2 regions of the Massilia sp. DD77 genome follow, and region 2 is predicted to be linked to the other one. Evidence: riboswitches for the same ligand, from Rfam matches in the RefSeq annotation. Region 2 holds a riboswitch; the other holds the start of a gene.

Region 1 (7,729 bases), on a different contig from region 2:
CCACCAGGGCCAGGCCCAGCGCCGTCAAGCCCAGGTAGGCGCCGGCCACCGCGAACGGGCGGCGCGCCAGCACGCGCAGGCCGGCGAACCAGGCGCGCACCGCCGAGGTCCGGCGGCGGTCCAGCGCCAGCACCGCGCGTCCCAGGTCGAGCGTGGCGTGCACGCCCAGGAACAGCAAGGCCACCACGAGCTGGGCGAGGGTGAGGGGCAGGCTTGCGTCGCCAGGCAGGATGGCGGCCTTGCCTTGCTCGCCGGCCAGGTCGAAACCGGCGCCCGCCGCCACGCCCACCAGGCCAAGCGGCAGCAGGGCCCACAGCAGCATGCGCGCCAGGCGGCCATATTCGAGGACGCCGCCGGCCACCAGGGCCGCGAAGCCCGGGGTCTGGGGTGCGCGCGCCGCCGTGATCGCGGCGCCGGTGAGCAGCGGCGACAGCAGCAGGGTGAGGACCAGGGCCACGATGCCGCCGCTGGTGATGGCGGCGCCGTAGCGGGTGTGCATGGCGATCAGGTCGGTGATGGTGGCCAGGTCGAGCCGCTGGGCCAGCGCCGCCGCCTGGACCGAGCGGTCGAGCGCGGCGCCCAGCATGGTCCAGAACGGCAGCGCCGCCGCCAGTGTCGGCAGCAGCAGGGTGCCCACCCACAGCAGGATCAGGCGCCACTGCAGGGCCGGGCGGGTGGCGCGCAGCGGCGCCGGCATGCGGCCGGCGGCCGCGCGTGGCATGGTCGACGGCGTGGCCGCCTGCTGGTCGAGGAGTGCGGTCATGGTGGTCATACGGTAGCGATGAAGGAAAGGACGAGTTGGACGAGGGCGGCGATTTCGGCGCTCCAGCGGCTGGAGGCGCTGCGGTCGGCCTCGATGGTGCGGCTGTCGTCGAGCTTGTTCACGTCGAGGTAATGGCTGCGGCGCGGGTCGAGCTGGGCCGACACGGCCTTGGCCGGCCGCACCCAGGTATAGGTGCGCCACTGCTCGCCGCTTTCCCACTGCACCGTCTCGCTGCTGCCGTCGGCGAACTTCACCAACAGGGTCTGGGGTACCTGCGCGCCGTAGCGGCGCACCGTGACCTTGGTCCGGTAGGGGAAGGGACCCGTGCCCTTCGCGGCGTCCGGATGGGCCTTGTCCCATTGCTTGCGGATCGCCTCGATGCGTTTGTCGACGGCGTCCTGGGTATCCTCGACCTGCTTGCCGCCGGCCAGCCGGGTGCCGGGCAGCGGCAGCTCTTCCTCGCTGCTCAGCTCCGCGACGCGGTCGTCGACCTTGGCCGTCGCATAGACCTGCTGGGCGAAGACCTGTTCCACCACCGCGCGCTGCCCGCTGCCGTCGGCCAGCGCTTCGCGCAGGTCGGCGATGCCCGGATGGCGGAACTTCCAGCGGCGGTAGTATTCCTTGAAGCCGCGCTCCATCGCTTCGTGGCCGATGCGTTCTTCGAGATCGCGCATCACGAGGGCGCTGCGGGTGTAGACCGGGCCGATGCCCTGCAGGCGGTGCCAGGCGTTCTGTCCCGGCGCGTCGGCCGGATTCTCGCGCGGGGCGCCGGCGCGCACGCCGTCGAACACGTCGAAGACGGGATCGATGCCGATCCGCTTCAGGAAGCCGGGCGCCGGGTGCACCTGCTGGCCGCGCTGGCGCATCATGCGGCTGTCCCAGTATTCGTTCAGGCCTTCGTCGAGGAAGGGTTCCTCGAATTCGTTCGAGGCCAGGATGCCGTAGAAGTAGCCGTGGCCGAACTCGTGGATGGTGACCATGTCGAGCGAGAATTCCTCGATCGACTTGGGCGCCACCTCGTCGAAGCCCATGGCGGTGATGAAGGTCGGGTATTCCATGCCGCCCGCTTCTTCCGCGTTGTAGGGCGGGATCACGACCGTCAGGGTTTTATAGGGGTAGGGGCCGAGGGTGCGCGAGAAATAGGCCAGCGAATCCTTGGCCGCCTTCATCGCGGGCCCGGCGCTGGCGGCGTACTCGGGCGGGTAGATCACCTGCACCGCGACCGTCGGGCTGCCCGGACCGGTCCAGGTCTCGACCAGGGGCTTGGCGCTCCTGTTGTCGGCCATCCAGGCGAAGTCGTGGACGTCGGCCTGGACGTAGCGGCGCGTGACCATGCCGTTCTTCTCGACGGGCGCGCCCTGCAGTTCGCCGGTGGCGCCCACCGTATAGTCCTTGGGCACGGTGAGGCTGACGTCGAAGCTGCCGAAGTCGGCGTAGAACTCGGAATTCTGGTGGAATTCATGCGCGTTCCAGCGCGGCGCCGTGGCCCCGCGTTCGCCCGGCAGTTCGAGCACGGCGATCTTGGGGAACCACTGCGCCACCAGGTGGAAGCTGCCGAAATAGCCGGTGCGCGCGATCACGCGCGGCAGCTGGGTGGCGAAGCCGATATCGAGGGTGGTCGAGGCGCCCGGCGCCACGGCCTGCGGCAGGTCCATGCGCACCACGGTGTGGTCGGTGGCCGGGCCGTTGTCGGGCTGGACGAAGTGCCAGGGCACATTCGCCTCGCCCTGGCGCACGCTGCGCAGGGCGATATGGCCCCATTCGCCGTCCTTGGTGTCGACCCCGGTGCGGAAACCTTCGCCGCGCAGGCGCTGCTCGGTAAAGAAGGTGCTGCCCGCGCCTTCGAAGGCGTTCATGTAGAGGTGGACGTAGACGCTGCGTACCGGGACCGCGCTGCGGTTGCGCCAGGTGAGCTGCTGCTTGCCGGTGACCAGGTGCTTGACCGGGTCGAGCGTGGCCTCGATGCGGTAGTCGACCACGCGGTCGGACAGGGTGGCGTGGTCGCCGGTGCGCATGCCGCCCCAGGCATCGGGCGCGCTGGGGGTGGTGACGAAGGCCGCATTGGGGGCGGAAAGGGCGATGCCGTCGAGCGAGGGCGGCACGGCCGCGGGCGCGCCGGGCTTGGCCGCCAGGGCCAGGGCCAGGCCGGCGGCGCAGACGGCCAGCCCGGCCAGGCCGCTGATGGCGGCCATGCGCACGGGATAGCGGCGGAAACGAAATTCCATCAGGACTCCTTGTTGTGGAAGGATGCGTGTTGTTGTGCTGTGACTATATCGACAAGTTTGTCGCGCCGCCAAGCTTTTCCGACGGACGGTGTGAAACGGCGGCTGGAGGGCAAAAAACACGGCTGGACCATGCCGGAGTTATAATGCGGCCCGTTCTGGTGCCCGCGCGCGCAATCTGCGTGCGCAGTTAAACGGGAAACACGACGCGGCCTCGCTACGCGAAGCCGCCCAGGTGTGCTGCCCCCGCAACGGTCAACAAGCATCGCCCCAACGGCGATAGGCCCCCTCGATTACCACTGTGTTTGCGCATAGGAAGGTGAGGCGGTCCGTCTTGCAAGCCCGGATACCGGCCAGACAGGTGGAAGCGCGTTCGCACGCGGCTTCCGTTGACTCCGGCGTGCGGGGACGCAGGCCGGTGGCTTTTTCGAGAATGCATCCAACATGAATCTTGTCGCTGTACCGCGCAGCGCGCCGGCCTTCAAGCCGCTCGCCCTGGCCTGCACCCTGTCGCTGTCCGTCTGCTGCGCCCAGGCGCTGGCTCAGGACACTACGCTTCCTTCCATCGTCGTCACCGGCGCCCGCTTCCCCGTCGAGACCAGGCTGGCTCCGATCGGCGCCACCGTCATCACCGCGGATGAGATCCGCCGCGCCGGCGCCACCGACGTCAACGAAGCGATCCGCAAGGTCGGCGGCGTCTACGGCCGCCAGAGCCTGGACGCCTCGCCCGACTTCGCGCTCGACCTGCGCGGCTTCGGCTCCAACAGCGCCCAGAACCTGGTGGTGATGGTCGACGGCGTGCGCCTGAACGAGAACGAACTGGCCAACACCGTCCTGTCGAGCATCCCGGTCGACAGCGTCGAGCGCATCGAGATCACGCGCGGCGGCAGCAGCGTGCTGTATGGAGAAGGCGCCACCGGCGGCGTGATCCACATCGTCACCCGCCGCGCAGGCATGGACGGGGAGGGCGGTACCCATGGTTCCGTGTTCGCCGAAGCGGGCCGCTTCGACCACCGCGACCTGCGCGCCACGATCCGCCATGGCGCCGGTCCCTGGTCCTTCGACGCCGCCGTCGCCGACCGCAGCACCGACGGCTACCGCGCCAACAGCGCCTTCGACCAGAGCACCGCGAGCGCAGGCCTGCAATACGCCTGGGCGCCGGGCAGCCGCGCCGGCTTGCGCGTCGAGCGCGCGCGCTCGGATTCGCGCTTCCCCGGTTCGCTCACCAAAGCGCAGTACGCACTCGACCCGCGCGCAAGTTTCACGAAGCTGGACTTCGGCACGCTCGATACCGACCGTGTCAACGCCTTCGCCGAGCAGCGCGTCGGCGCATTCGACCTGGCGGCCGAGCTGTCGCACCGCAAGCGCGAGCTTGAAGCGAATTACTTCTTCGGCGGCGCCTATTCGCGCTCGACCTACGACACCGAGCAGACCCAGTTCTCGCCGCGCCTGCGCCACAGCGCCACTGTCGGCGCGCAGCGCAACGAGCTGGTGGCCGGCGTCGACCTGATCCGCTGGGAGCGCGCAGTGCGCTCCGTGTTCTCGGCGGGCGACGCGCGCCAGGATTCGAAGGCGGTCTACCTGCGCGACGAACTGCTTTGGCACGCGCCGCACAACGCGCGCCTGGCGGCGGGCGTACGTCACGAGAAGTTCGACAAGGATTACGTGGATCCGCTGGCCTTCATGGACGAAAGCCGTTCGCAGTCGCTGAACGCCTGGTCGCTGGAAGGCAGTATCGACGTCGCGCCGCAAGTCAGCCTGTTCGCCAAGGCCGGCCGCAGCTACCGCATCCCGAACGCGGACGAGAACAGCCTGCGTTCCAGCGTCGATGCGCTGCGGCCGCAGACCTCGCGCGACCTGGAGCTGGGCGTGAGCGCCGGCGGCAAGGAGCGCCAGGTGACGGCGCGCCTATTCCGCCACCGCCTGCGCAACGAGATCTTCTATGACCCGACCATCGGCTGGGGCGCCAACACCAACCTCGACCCGACCCGCCGCCAGGGCGTGGAAGTGGAAGGGCGGGCGGCCCTCGGCGCGGCATGGCGCCTCACCGGCCAGTGGCAGCGCGTGGACGCCGAGTTCACCGCCGGCCCGAACGCGGGCCGCGAGATGGTGCTGGTGCCGAAGAACGTGGTCACGGCGCGCCTGGCCTGGGTGCCGGGCAGCAGCCATAGCGCCGACATCGGTGTCCAGTGGGTCGACAAGCAGCGCTTCGGCAGCGATTTCAGCAACGGCTGCAATGCGCGCATCCCGTCCTATACCACGGTGGACGCCCGCTATGCCTACCGCCTCGGCGCCTGGGAAGCCGCGCTCAGCGGCCTGAACCTGCTCGACCGCGGCTACTACAGCAACGCCTTCGGCTGCCGCTCGGGCATCTATCCGAGCGACGGCCGCCAGCTGAAGCTGTCGCTGCGCTACGCGTTCTAAGCCATGAAGCGCCGCCTCCTTGCTCTCCTGGCCTGCAGCCTCGGCGCCGCCCACGCGGCGGTGAGCGTGACCGACGACGCCGGCCGCAAGTTGACGCTGGCGCAGCCGGCCCAGCGGGTGATCTCGATGGCGCCCCATGCCACCGAGCTGCTGTTCGCGGCCGGCGGCGGGAGCAGGGTGGTGGGCGCGATGAACTACAGCGACTACCCGGAAGCGGCGCGCAGTTTGCCGCTCATCGGCAGCAACAGCCAGATCGACATGGAGCGGGTGCTGGCCCTCAAGCCCGACCTGATCGTGGTCTGGCACAGCGGGAACACCCCGCGCCAGATCGCCCAGGTCGAGAGCCTGGGCGTGCCGGTTTTCCACAGCGAACCGGTGCGCCTGGAGCAGGTGGCGACCGGGATCGAGCGCCTGGGCGTGCTGCTCGGCACCGTGCCGGTGGCGCAGGCCGCGGCGAAGGACTACCGGGCCCGGATCGCCGCCTTGGGCGAGCGCTACGGCAAGCGTTCCCCCGTCTCCGTGTTCTACCAGGTCTGGGACCGGCCCCTGTACACCCTCAACGACGCGCAGATCGCGAGCGACATCATCCGCCTGTGCGGAGGCCGCAACATCTTCGGCGCACTCAAGGTGGTCGCGCCGCAAGTGGGCACCGAGGCGGTGGTCGAGCGCGACCCCGAGGCCATCCTGGCCGGCAAGCGCTACGACCCGGCCAATCCCGGCCTGGCCCTGTGGCAGCCCTACCGGGGCATGACGGCGGTAAGGCGCAATAACCTGTTCACGGTCGACGGCGACCTGCTGAGCCGTCCGGGACCGCGCACCGCCCTGGGCGCGGCCCGGCTGTGCGAGCAGCTCGACACCGCGCGCAAGCGCCGCTAGGGCTCCCTGTAACGCTTCCTTAAGGAAGCGTTAAAGAGGTAAGCAAATGCAAAAAGTTGGGGGCCTTCCCCCTTGGGAACCCCAAAAAAGTGGTAATCTCGCGGTCGTTCGCTCAATCACTTTTAGTGGAAGGATAGTTATGCGCTCTCTGCGTTTTGCCCTCGTTGCCGCCAGCCTGATCGCCGGGTTCGCCAACGCTTCGCCGACCGATCCGAAGAACGGTGCCGAGTACACCACGCTGTCGGTGCCGCAACCGGTCCAGGCGACGGGCAAGAAGGTCGAGGTGATCGAGTTCTTCGCCTACCACTGCCCGGCTTGTAACATGATGGAACCGACCCTGAACCAGTGGATCAAGAAGCAGGGCGACAACATCGTCGTGCGCCGCATCCACCTGCCGTTCCAGGGCCCGGCCGATCCGGAAGCGCACCTGTTCCTGGCGCTGGAAGCCATGGGCAAGCTGGAGGAGTATCATCACAAGGTGTTCCGTGCGGTGCACGTCGAGCGCCAGCGCCTGATGAAGGACGACGACATCATCGCCTGGGCCGTCAAGAACGGCCTGGACCGCGCGAAATTCATGGAAGCATGGAATTCGTTCGGCGTGCAGACCAAGCTGCGCCGCCTGCCGACGGTCGCGCAGGGCTACAAGGTCAGCAGCACCCCGACGATCGTGATCGATGGTAAATACGTGCTGTCCCCGGCTACCGTGGGCGAGGCCAACAAGCTCCAGGGCATGAACCAGGCGCTCGAAGCCACCACCCAGGTCATGGACGCACTCGTTGCAAAGGCAGCCAAGACGAAATGAGCAGTGACGACGTCGAACGCGAAGTCCTGAAGATGTACGAGGGGGCCCGCCCCCGCGAGGAAGAGCTGTTCGAGACCAGTAACTTCAACCACCTGGCGTGGTCGCTGGCGGCGTTCTTCGCGGGCGTCGCCATCTGGCTCGCCATTGCCCTCGTCAATGCCGAGAACCAGCGCTATGCGCTGATGACCAACAAGTGCCCCGATCCGCTGTTCAAGGGCGGCATCGACAAGGGCTGCCTCGTGCTGGTGCAATCGCGCGACCACTGGTGGGAACACCTGTGGTACGCGGTGACCCATGTGCGGACGCAGCCGGAGCAGTCAGGGCGCTGACCGTAGCGTGGGCGGGGTTGTTCAGGCCAGTGGCCTGGACTACAAACGCCCACGCCGTGATAGGTGGCAGCAAGATCATCCGGCGCGGAAGCGGAGCCGGTAACGATCACCGCGTGGACGGCGGAGCCGTCCACCCTATTTGATTTCATAGGCGCACCGCCGCGCACCCGCTAGCTGGTGCTCGATCCTCACCACCTTCACCTCCGGCCCCAGCACCCGCTGGAACACGTCCAGTTCCGACCTGCAGAAGTTCTGGCAGGACGCAGCCGCGGCGCAGATCGGGCAGTGGTTTTCCACCAGCAGCATGCTGCCG
Region 2 (7,729 bases):
GCGACCATGGGGTGGTAGCCGAAGGCGTATCCGCCTTTCCGCAGGACGTGACTTGGCAAATGGTGGAGAACTTCCTGGCCGACGGCGCCGCCATCAATGTGTTCGCCCGCCAGAACGGCTGCGCGCTGCACGTGGTCGATGCGGGGGTGAACCACGCTTTCGGTCCGCGCCCCGGCCTGCTCGACCGCAAGGTGGCGAACGGCACCCGCAACGTTGCCAGGGAAGCCGCGATGACGCCGCAGGAATGCGCGACCGCGCTCGAACACGGCATGGCCCTGGTGCGCGACCTGCCCGGCAACGTGGTGGGCTTTGGCGAGATGGGCATCGGGAACACGACGGCCGCCGCCGCGATCATGCACAAGCTGACCGGCCTGCCGCTGTCGCGCTGCGTTGGCGCGGGCACCGGCCTGTCGGCGGAAGGCGTCCAGCGCAAGGAGCAGGTCATCGGCGCCGCCGTGTCGCTGCATGAAGGGGCGAAGGATCCGCTCGCGGTGCTGGCCACCTTTGGCGGCTTCGAGATCGCGATGATGACCGGCGCCATGCTCAAGGCGGCCGAGCTGCGCAAGGTGCTGCTGATCGACGGCTTCATCGTCACCAGCGCCCTGCTGGTCGCCGCGCGCCTGCAGCCGGCCATCCTCGACTACTGCGTGTTCTCGCACTGCTCGGGTGAACATGGACATGCGCTGTTGCTGGAGCAGCTCGGCGCCAGCCCCTTGCTCGACCTGGGCCTGCGCCTGGGCGAAGGCACCGGCAGCGCCCTCGCCCTGCCACTGCTGCATGCGGCCGCCAATTTCCTGAACCAGATGGCGACCTTCGCCTCGGCCCAGGTCAGCGAGCGCTCGGCGTAAATGCACCAGCTGCGCCTGTTTTTCGTCGCCCTGCAGTTCTTCACGCGCCTGCCGATCCCGCGCTGGGTCGGCTTCGACGCCGCGTGGCTGAACCACGCCTCGCGCTACTTCCCGCTGGTCGGGCTGGTGGTCGGCGCCATCGCGGCGGCGGTGTACGCCGCGGCGGCCCTGGTCCTGCCGGCACCGGTAGCGGCTGTGTTGTCCACCGCGGCGACGATCTACCTTACCGGCGCCTTCCACGAAGACGGCTTCGCCGACACCTGCGATGGCCTGGGCGGCGGCATGACGCGCGAGCGCGCGCTGGAAATCATGAAGGATTCGCGCGTCGGCGCCTATGGTGCGATCGGCGTCGTGTGCATGCTGATCGCAAAGTGCACGGCGCTGGCCATGCTGCCGCCGTCCAGCGCCAACGCCGCACTGCTGCTGGCGCATCCGCTGTCGCGCCTGGCCGCGACCTCGCTGATCTGGACCATGGAGTATGCGCGCGCCGAGGGCAAGGCCAAACCGCTCGCCGAACGCATGAGCGGCGCCGAATTCGCGATTGCCGCAGTCACCGTGATCCTTCCCGCCGCCGCGCTCGTGCTGCAAGGCGCACTCGGCGTGGCCGCTTGCGCGGGCGCCGTGCTGGCCGCGGGCCTCACCGCGCTCTGGCTGGCCCGCAAGTTCGCACGCCGCCTCGGCGGCTACACGGGTGATTGCCTGGGCGCCGTCCAGCAACTGTCCGAAGTGGCGATCTATCTCGCCATCCTGGCCACCCTCGGCCAGGGGGCGCTGGCCTGAGCATGCGGCTCTACCTGGCGCGCCATCCGCAGCCCGAGACGCTGCCCGGAATCTGCTACGGCGGCTCGGATTTGCCGCCCACTGAAGCCGGCGTCGCCGCCACGCTCGAGGCGCTGTCGCGGCAAGGTCTGCACGAGCTGCCCGTCTTTTCCAGCCCGCTCCGGCGTTGCGCCGCCCTGGCCCGCCGCCTCGCTCACGCGCCCGTATTCGACGCCCGCCTGGCCGAAATGCATTTCGGCGCCTGGGAGATGCGCAGCTGGGACGACATTCCGCGCGCCGAAGTCGACGCCTGGAGCGCCGACCTGCTCCACTACCGCCCGGGCGGCGGCGAAAGCGTCCTGGACGTGGCCGGGCGTGTGGCAGCCTTCCTTGGCGAGCTCCGCGCCGCCGGCCTCGAACAGGCCCTCATCATCTGCCACGCCGGGACGATCCGCTTGCTGGCGTCGCTGCATCAGGGCGGCGGTATCGAAGAGGCCGCGCTACGCGCCGCCCAGGCTGCCCACCACATCGGCTACGGCGAGCTGCTCGTGCTGAAAGACTGACAACGCCGTATAATTGCGCCGTTTTGGTGCTCGCGCCTGTGTCCACAGGCGCAGTTAAACGGGAAACACGAAGCCTTCTGCAAGGCCAACGTGTGCTGCCCCCGCAACGGTAAGCAAGTGCCGCCTTCAAGCGGCAAACCGTCTTCCTCGACCACTGTGCATTCGCATGGGAAGGTCTGACGGCCACACTTGCCAGCCCGGATACCGGCCAAAAGGTGGGAGCGCGCCTGCGCGTTCCTGTTCAATCTGGCCTACGGGGACGTCGGCTGGTTGTCCATTGATAGAAACTGTTCATGAACTTTCCTGTAACACGGCAAGCGGCCCCGGTGTCGTTTGCGCTCGCCATTCTTTCGTCTTCCGCTTTCGCCGACGCTCCCGCCTTCGACACCGTCGTCGTCACCGCCACCCGTACGCCGCAGCAGGCGGCCGACGTCATCGCCGACACCACCGTCATCCACGCCGAAGAGATCGCGCGCTCCGGCGCCGGCTCGGTGGCCGACATCCTGCAGCGCCAGCGCGGCGTCGAGATCACCCGTAACGGCAGCGCAGGCGCCGCCACTAGCGTGTTCCTGCGCGGCGCCAACAGCAATCAGGTCGTGGTCCTGCTCGACGGTGTGCGCGTCGGCTCCTCGACTACCGGCGCGGCGAGCTGGAACGCCGTGCCGCTGGGCGCCATCGAGCGCATCGAGATCGTCTACGGTCCGCTCAGCACCTTGTACGGCGCCGACGCCATCGGCGGCGTGATCCAGATCTTCACCCGCAAGGGCGAAGGCAGCCCGGTCGCGAGCACCTCGATCGGCGCGGGCAGCAATGCTACCCGCACGGCGGACGCCGGCATCCATGGCGCGACCGCCGGTGCGCGCGCGTTCAGCTACGCCTTCGGTGCAGGATACGAGGAGTCGGACGGCTTCTCCGCCACCCGTCCCGGCGCCTTCGGCTTCAACCCGGACGAAGACGGCTACCGCCGCCGCAACCTCAACGGCCGCGTCGCCTATACCTTGGCGCCCGGCCATGAGATCGGCGCCCAGTTCCTGGCCAGCCGCCTGCGCGCCCAGTACGACAGCGGCGCCGGCGGCTTCGACACCCACAGCGACCAGGACCTGAACACCGTCGCGCTCTTCATGAGCAACCAGCTCCTGCCCAACTGGCGCAGCACCGTGCAGGCCGCGCGCTCGGACGACAAGCAGGGCAGCTTCAGCAGCGCCGCGCCGTCGGGAAGCAGCCAGATCGACACCGAGCAGGACGAGTTCAGCTGGCACAATGCCATCGCCCTGGGCCCGGACACCCTGCAGCTGATCTACAGCCACCGCAAGGAAGAAGTCGAGGCCATGCGGCGCGGCCGCATCACCAACGCGTATGCGGCCGCCTACTCGGCCAAGCGCGGCAGCCACCTGTTTGATGCGAGCGCGCGCCACGACCGCTCCTCCGTGTACGGCACCAGCAATACGGGCGCGGCCGGCTACGGCTACGACTTCGGCAAGGGCCTGCGCGCCAGCGCCAGCGTCGGCACCAGCTTCCGGGCGCCGACCTTCAACGAACTGTACTACCCGGGCTACGGCCTGCCGACCAACAAGCCGGAGAAAGGCCGCAACCACGAACTGGGCCTGCGCTACGACGGCAGGCTGGTCGACCTGGACGCGCGCTACTACCGCAACCGCCTGAGCGACATGATCGTCTCGGCCACGCCCTGCCCGGACCGTCCCGGCAGCTGCGCCTACAACGTCAACGAGGCCCTGCTGGAAGGTGTGAGTGTTGGCGGCAGCACGCGCCTTGCCGGCCTTAATCTGCGCGGCAGCGTCGACTGGCAGGATCCGCGCGACGAGACCACCGGCAAGCGCCTGGCGCGCCGCGCGAAACGCCACGCCAGCCTCGCGGCCGACTACACGGCCGGTACGCTGAAGGCCGGCGCCGAATGGCAACTGTCCGGCGGCCGCTTCGACGACGCGGCCAACCTGCGCCCCCTGGGTGGCTACGGCCTGCTCAACCTGTACACTACGTGGCAATTCACCCCCGAACTGTCGCTGCTGGTCAGGCTCAACAACGTCGCGGACAAGCAGTACGAAGTGGCGCGATACTACGGCACCAGTGGCCGCACCTGGTTCGCGGCCCTGCGCTACGGCATGCGCTGACGGGGACTTCGATACGAGACCAAGCAAGCATGCATCCACCGATCCGTCCGCCGCGCCAGCGCGCCCTGCTCATCATCGCCGTCCTGATGGCGGGCGCCATCGCCAGCCTCCTGTTCGCCGGCATGACCGGGTCGATCCGGGTGCCGCTGGCGGAGCTGCCCGACGCGCTGCGCCAGCTGGCGGACGGCCGCGCCGAGTCCCTGCCGGCCTCGCTGCTGGAACTGCGCGCCGGGCGCGCCCTGACCGCCTTCGTGACCGGCGGCGCCCTGGCCCTGGCGGGGGTCATGATGCAGGCCCTGCTGCGCAACCCGCTGGCCGACCCCTACGTACTCGGCATCTCGTCGGGCGCGGCGGTGGGCGCGCTGGCGGCGCTGATGCTGATGTGCGCGGCCGTCGTGGTCGACGGCGCGGCGCTGCTGGGCGCGGTCGCCGTGTCGATGCTGCTGTATTTGCTGGCCCGGCGCGACCTGCGCGGCGGCCTGGCGGCCGAGGGCGGCGCCTCGATGCTGCTGCTGACCGGTGTCATCCTGTCGGCCTTGTGCGGCGCCCTGGTCACCCTGATGCTGTCCATCGCGCCGGAAGGACGCCTGCGCAGCATGGTGTTCTGGCTGATTGGCGACCTGGCCGGCGCACCGCTGCGCCTGACGCCCTGGCTGGTGCTGGGCGGCGCCCTGGTCTACGCCATGCGCAGCGCGCGCGCCATGAACGTGGTCGCCCTGCATGCCGGAGCGGCGTCGACCCTGGGCGTGCGCGTGGGCGCCCTGCGCAAGGGCCTGTTCTTCGTCTCCGGCCTGCTGACCGCCAGCGCGGTCACCAGCGCCGGCTCGGTGGGCTTCGTCGGCCTGATCATTCCCCACGCCTGCCGCTTCGCCTTCGGGCCCGACCACCGCATTCTCATCCCGGCGGCGGTATTGGCCGGCGGCAGCTTCCTGGTGCTGTGCGACACCCTCGCGCGCACCGTGCTGGCGCCGCAGCAGCTGCCGGTAGGCGCCATCACGGCGCTCATCGGCGCGCCGGTGTTCCTCTACCAGCTTCACCGGCTCAGGAAGTGACCATGCTCCAGACCCACGACCTTCTCCTGCAGGCAGGCAGCCGTACCCTGGTGCGCAAGCTGGACTGGCGCGTCGCACCGGGCGAATGCTGGAGCATCATCGGCCGCAACGGCGCCGGCAAGAGCACCTTGCTGCGCACCCTGGCCGGGCTGCACCGCGCGGACGCCGGCACGGTCAGCGTCCGCGGCCGCGAACTCTCCAGCTGGGAGCCTGCCGAACTGGCGCGCGAACGCGCTTTCCTGGCCCAGTCGCGCCACGACGCCTTTGCCTACAGCGTGCTCGAAACCGTGCTGTCTGCCCGCCATCCCTACCACGCCAGCCGCTACTGGGAAGGCAGCGACGACCACCACGCGGCCATGCAGGCCCTGGAAGCGATGGAGGTGGCCGACCTGGCGGCGCGCGACGTGCGCACCCTGTCCGGCGGCGAGCGCCAGCGTGTGGCCATCGCGGCCATGCTGGCGCAGGAAACGCCCTTGCTGCTGCTCGACGAGCCGGCCAACGCACTCGACCTGGCGCACCAGGTCAGCACCATGGCCCTGCTGTCCCGCCTGTGTGCGGAGCAAGGCAAGACCGTGGTCATGATCGGCCACGACCTCAACCTGGCGCACCGCATCTCCAGCCACGCGCTGCTGCTCATGGGCGACGGGCGCTGGCAGGCCGGCAGCGTCGACGCGGCCATGCAGCCCGCGCTGCTGAGCGACTACCTCGGCCATCCGATCGAGATGCTCGAGCATGGCGGCCGCCGCATTTTCATTCCTATCGAGAAAAGCAGATGAACGACATGAGCCCGGACGAGATCGCAGCACTGAACGAGCGCCACCGCGTGCGCATGGAGCGCAAGAAAGCGGTCATCGATGCCAAGATCGCGGCGGCCGACAAGGAAATCGGCATCCTCATCGTCAATACCGGCAACGGCAAGGGCAAGAGCTCGAGCGGCTTCGGCATGGTGGCGCGCGCGCTCGGCCATGGCATGAAGGTCGGCGTGGTCCAGTTCATCAAGGGCGCCATGTCGACCGGCGAGGAGATCTTCCTGCGCCGTTTTCCCGATGAGGTGAGCTTCCATGCGATGGGCGAAGGCTATACCTGGGAAACCCAGGACCGCGAGCGCGACATCGCCAAGGCGAACGAGGCCTGGGAACAGGCCAGGCGCTTCCTGTCCGACCCGGCTTATGGCATGGTGGTGCTGGACGAATTGAATATCGCACTGAAGTACCGCTACCTCGACGTCCACACCGTGATCGCCGACCTGCTCGACCGGCCGGCGATGCAGCACGTGGTGGTGACCGGTCGCGGCGCCCCGCCCGAGCTGGTGGAGGCCGCCGATACCGTCACCGAGATGAATGTGGTCAAGCACGCCTTCAAGGCGGGCATCGCGGCGCAAGCCGGCACGGAGTGGTGATCATGGACGAGCATCATGGAGCACGCGCTGGAGCACGTGTCGTGCTGGTGGCCGCAATGGCCTCCGGCCAGGGCAAGACGACGGTCACTGCCGCGCTGGCGCGGCGCCTGGTGCGCATGGGCAAGCGGGTGCGCGTCTTCAAGTGCGGCCCCGACTTCATCGATCCGCTGCTGCTGGAACGCGCCTGCGGTTCGCCCGTTTACAACCTCGACCTGTGGATGGTCGGCCTGGACGAGTGCCGCCGCCGGCTGGGCGAGGCGGCGCGCGAGGCGGACGCCATCCTGGTCGAAGGCGTGATGGGCTTGTACGACGGCACACCCTCGGCGGCCGACCTGGCGCGCGAATTCAATATTCCGGTGCTGGCCGTGCTCGACGCCTCGGCCATGGCGCAAACCGCGGGCGCGGTGGCGCAAGGGCTGCGCGACTACGGCCCGGTACAGCTGGCCGGCGTGCTTGCCAACCGGATCGCCAGTCCTGGTCATGCGGCCATGGTGAAGGCTTCGCTGCGCGACATTCCGCTGATCGGTTCTTTGCCGCGTCAGGAGAAAAAGCTGCCGGAACGCCACCTGGGCCTTGTCGTGCCGGGCGAGCTCCCCAAGGTGGAAGAGATGCTCGACGCCGTGGCCGAGCAGATCGACCTCGACGACGCGGCCTGGGAGGCGCTGCCCATCCTGCCACCTTCGCCTGCGCAAGTGGTGACGCCCGCGCAGCCGCTGGCCGGCCGCACCATCGCCATCGCGCGCGACCCGGCCTTCGTGTTCGTCTACCCGGCCAATGCCGAGCTGCTGCAACAGATGGGCGCGCGCCTCGTGTACTTTGCGCCGATGGACGACGAGCCGGTGCCGCCGGATGCCGATGCGATCTACCTGCCGGGAGGCTATCCGGAGCTGCATGGTCCCGCGCTGGAAGCGGCAACGCAATGGCGGGCGTCGATCCGTGACGCCCATGCGCGCGGCGTGCCGATCGTCGCCGAATGCGG

What was found. A riboswitch is a leader RNA that binds a small molecule or an ion and turns the genes downstream of it on or off. The one in region 2 is predicted to bind cobalamin.
Region 1: another riboswitch for cobalamin. It lies ahead of V7778_RS16900 (TonB-dependent receptor family protein); the one in region 2 lies ahead of V7778_RS24260 (TonB-dependent receptor domain-containing protein).

The regions. Positions count from the first base shown of each region.
Region 1 is NZ_JBAMDH010000027.1:15,756-23,484, reverse strand. Features, by position in the region: gene V7778_RS16910 (hypothetical protein) at 1-763, opposite strand, end outside; gene V7778_RS16905 (M1 family metallopeptidase) at 769-2,988, opposite strand; cobalamin riboswitch at 3,128-3,356, shown strand; gene V7778_RS16900 (TonB-dependent receptor family protein) at 3,430-5,409, shown strand; gene V7778_RS16895 (cobalamin-binding protein) at 5,413-6,285, shown strand; gene V7778_RS16890 (thiol:disulfide interchange protein DsbA/DsbL) at 6,425-7,087, shown strand; gene V7778_RS16885 (hypothetical protein) at 7,084-7,416, shown strand; gene V7778_RS16880 (helix-turn-helix transcriptional regulator) at 7,552-7,729, opposite strand, start outside.
Region 2 is NZ_JBAMDH010000066.1:340-8,068, forward strand. Features, by position in the region: gene cobT (nicotinate-nucleotide--dimethylbenzimidazole phosphoribosyltransferase) at 1-848, shown strand, start outside; gene V7778_RS24250 (adenosylcobinamide-GDP ribazoletransferase) at 849-1,628, shown strand; gene V7778_RS24255 (histidine phosphatase family protein) at 1,631-2,170, shown strand; cobalamin riboswitch at 2,178-2,397, shown strand; gene V7778_RS24260 (TonB-dependent receptor domain-containing protein) at 2,464-4,299, shown strand; gene V7778_RS24265 (FecCD family ABC transporter permease) at 4,329-5,351, shown strand; gene V7778_RS24270 (ABC transporter ATP-binding protein) at 5,354-6,127, shown strand; gene cobO (cob(I)yrinic acid a,c-diamide adenosyltransferase) at 6,124-6,750, shown strand; gene V7778_RS24280 (cobyrinate a,c-diamide synthase) at 6,753-7,729, shown strand, end outside.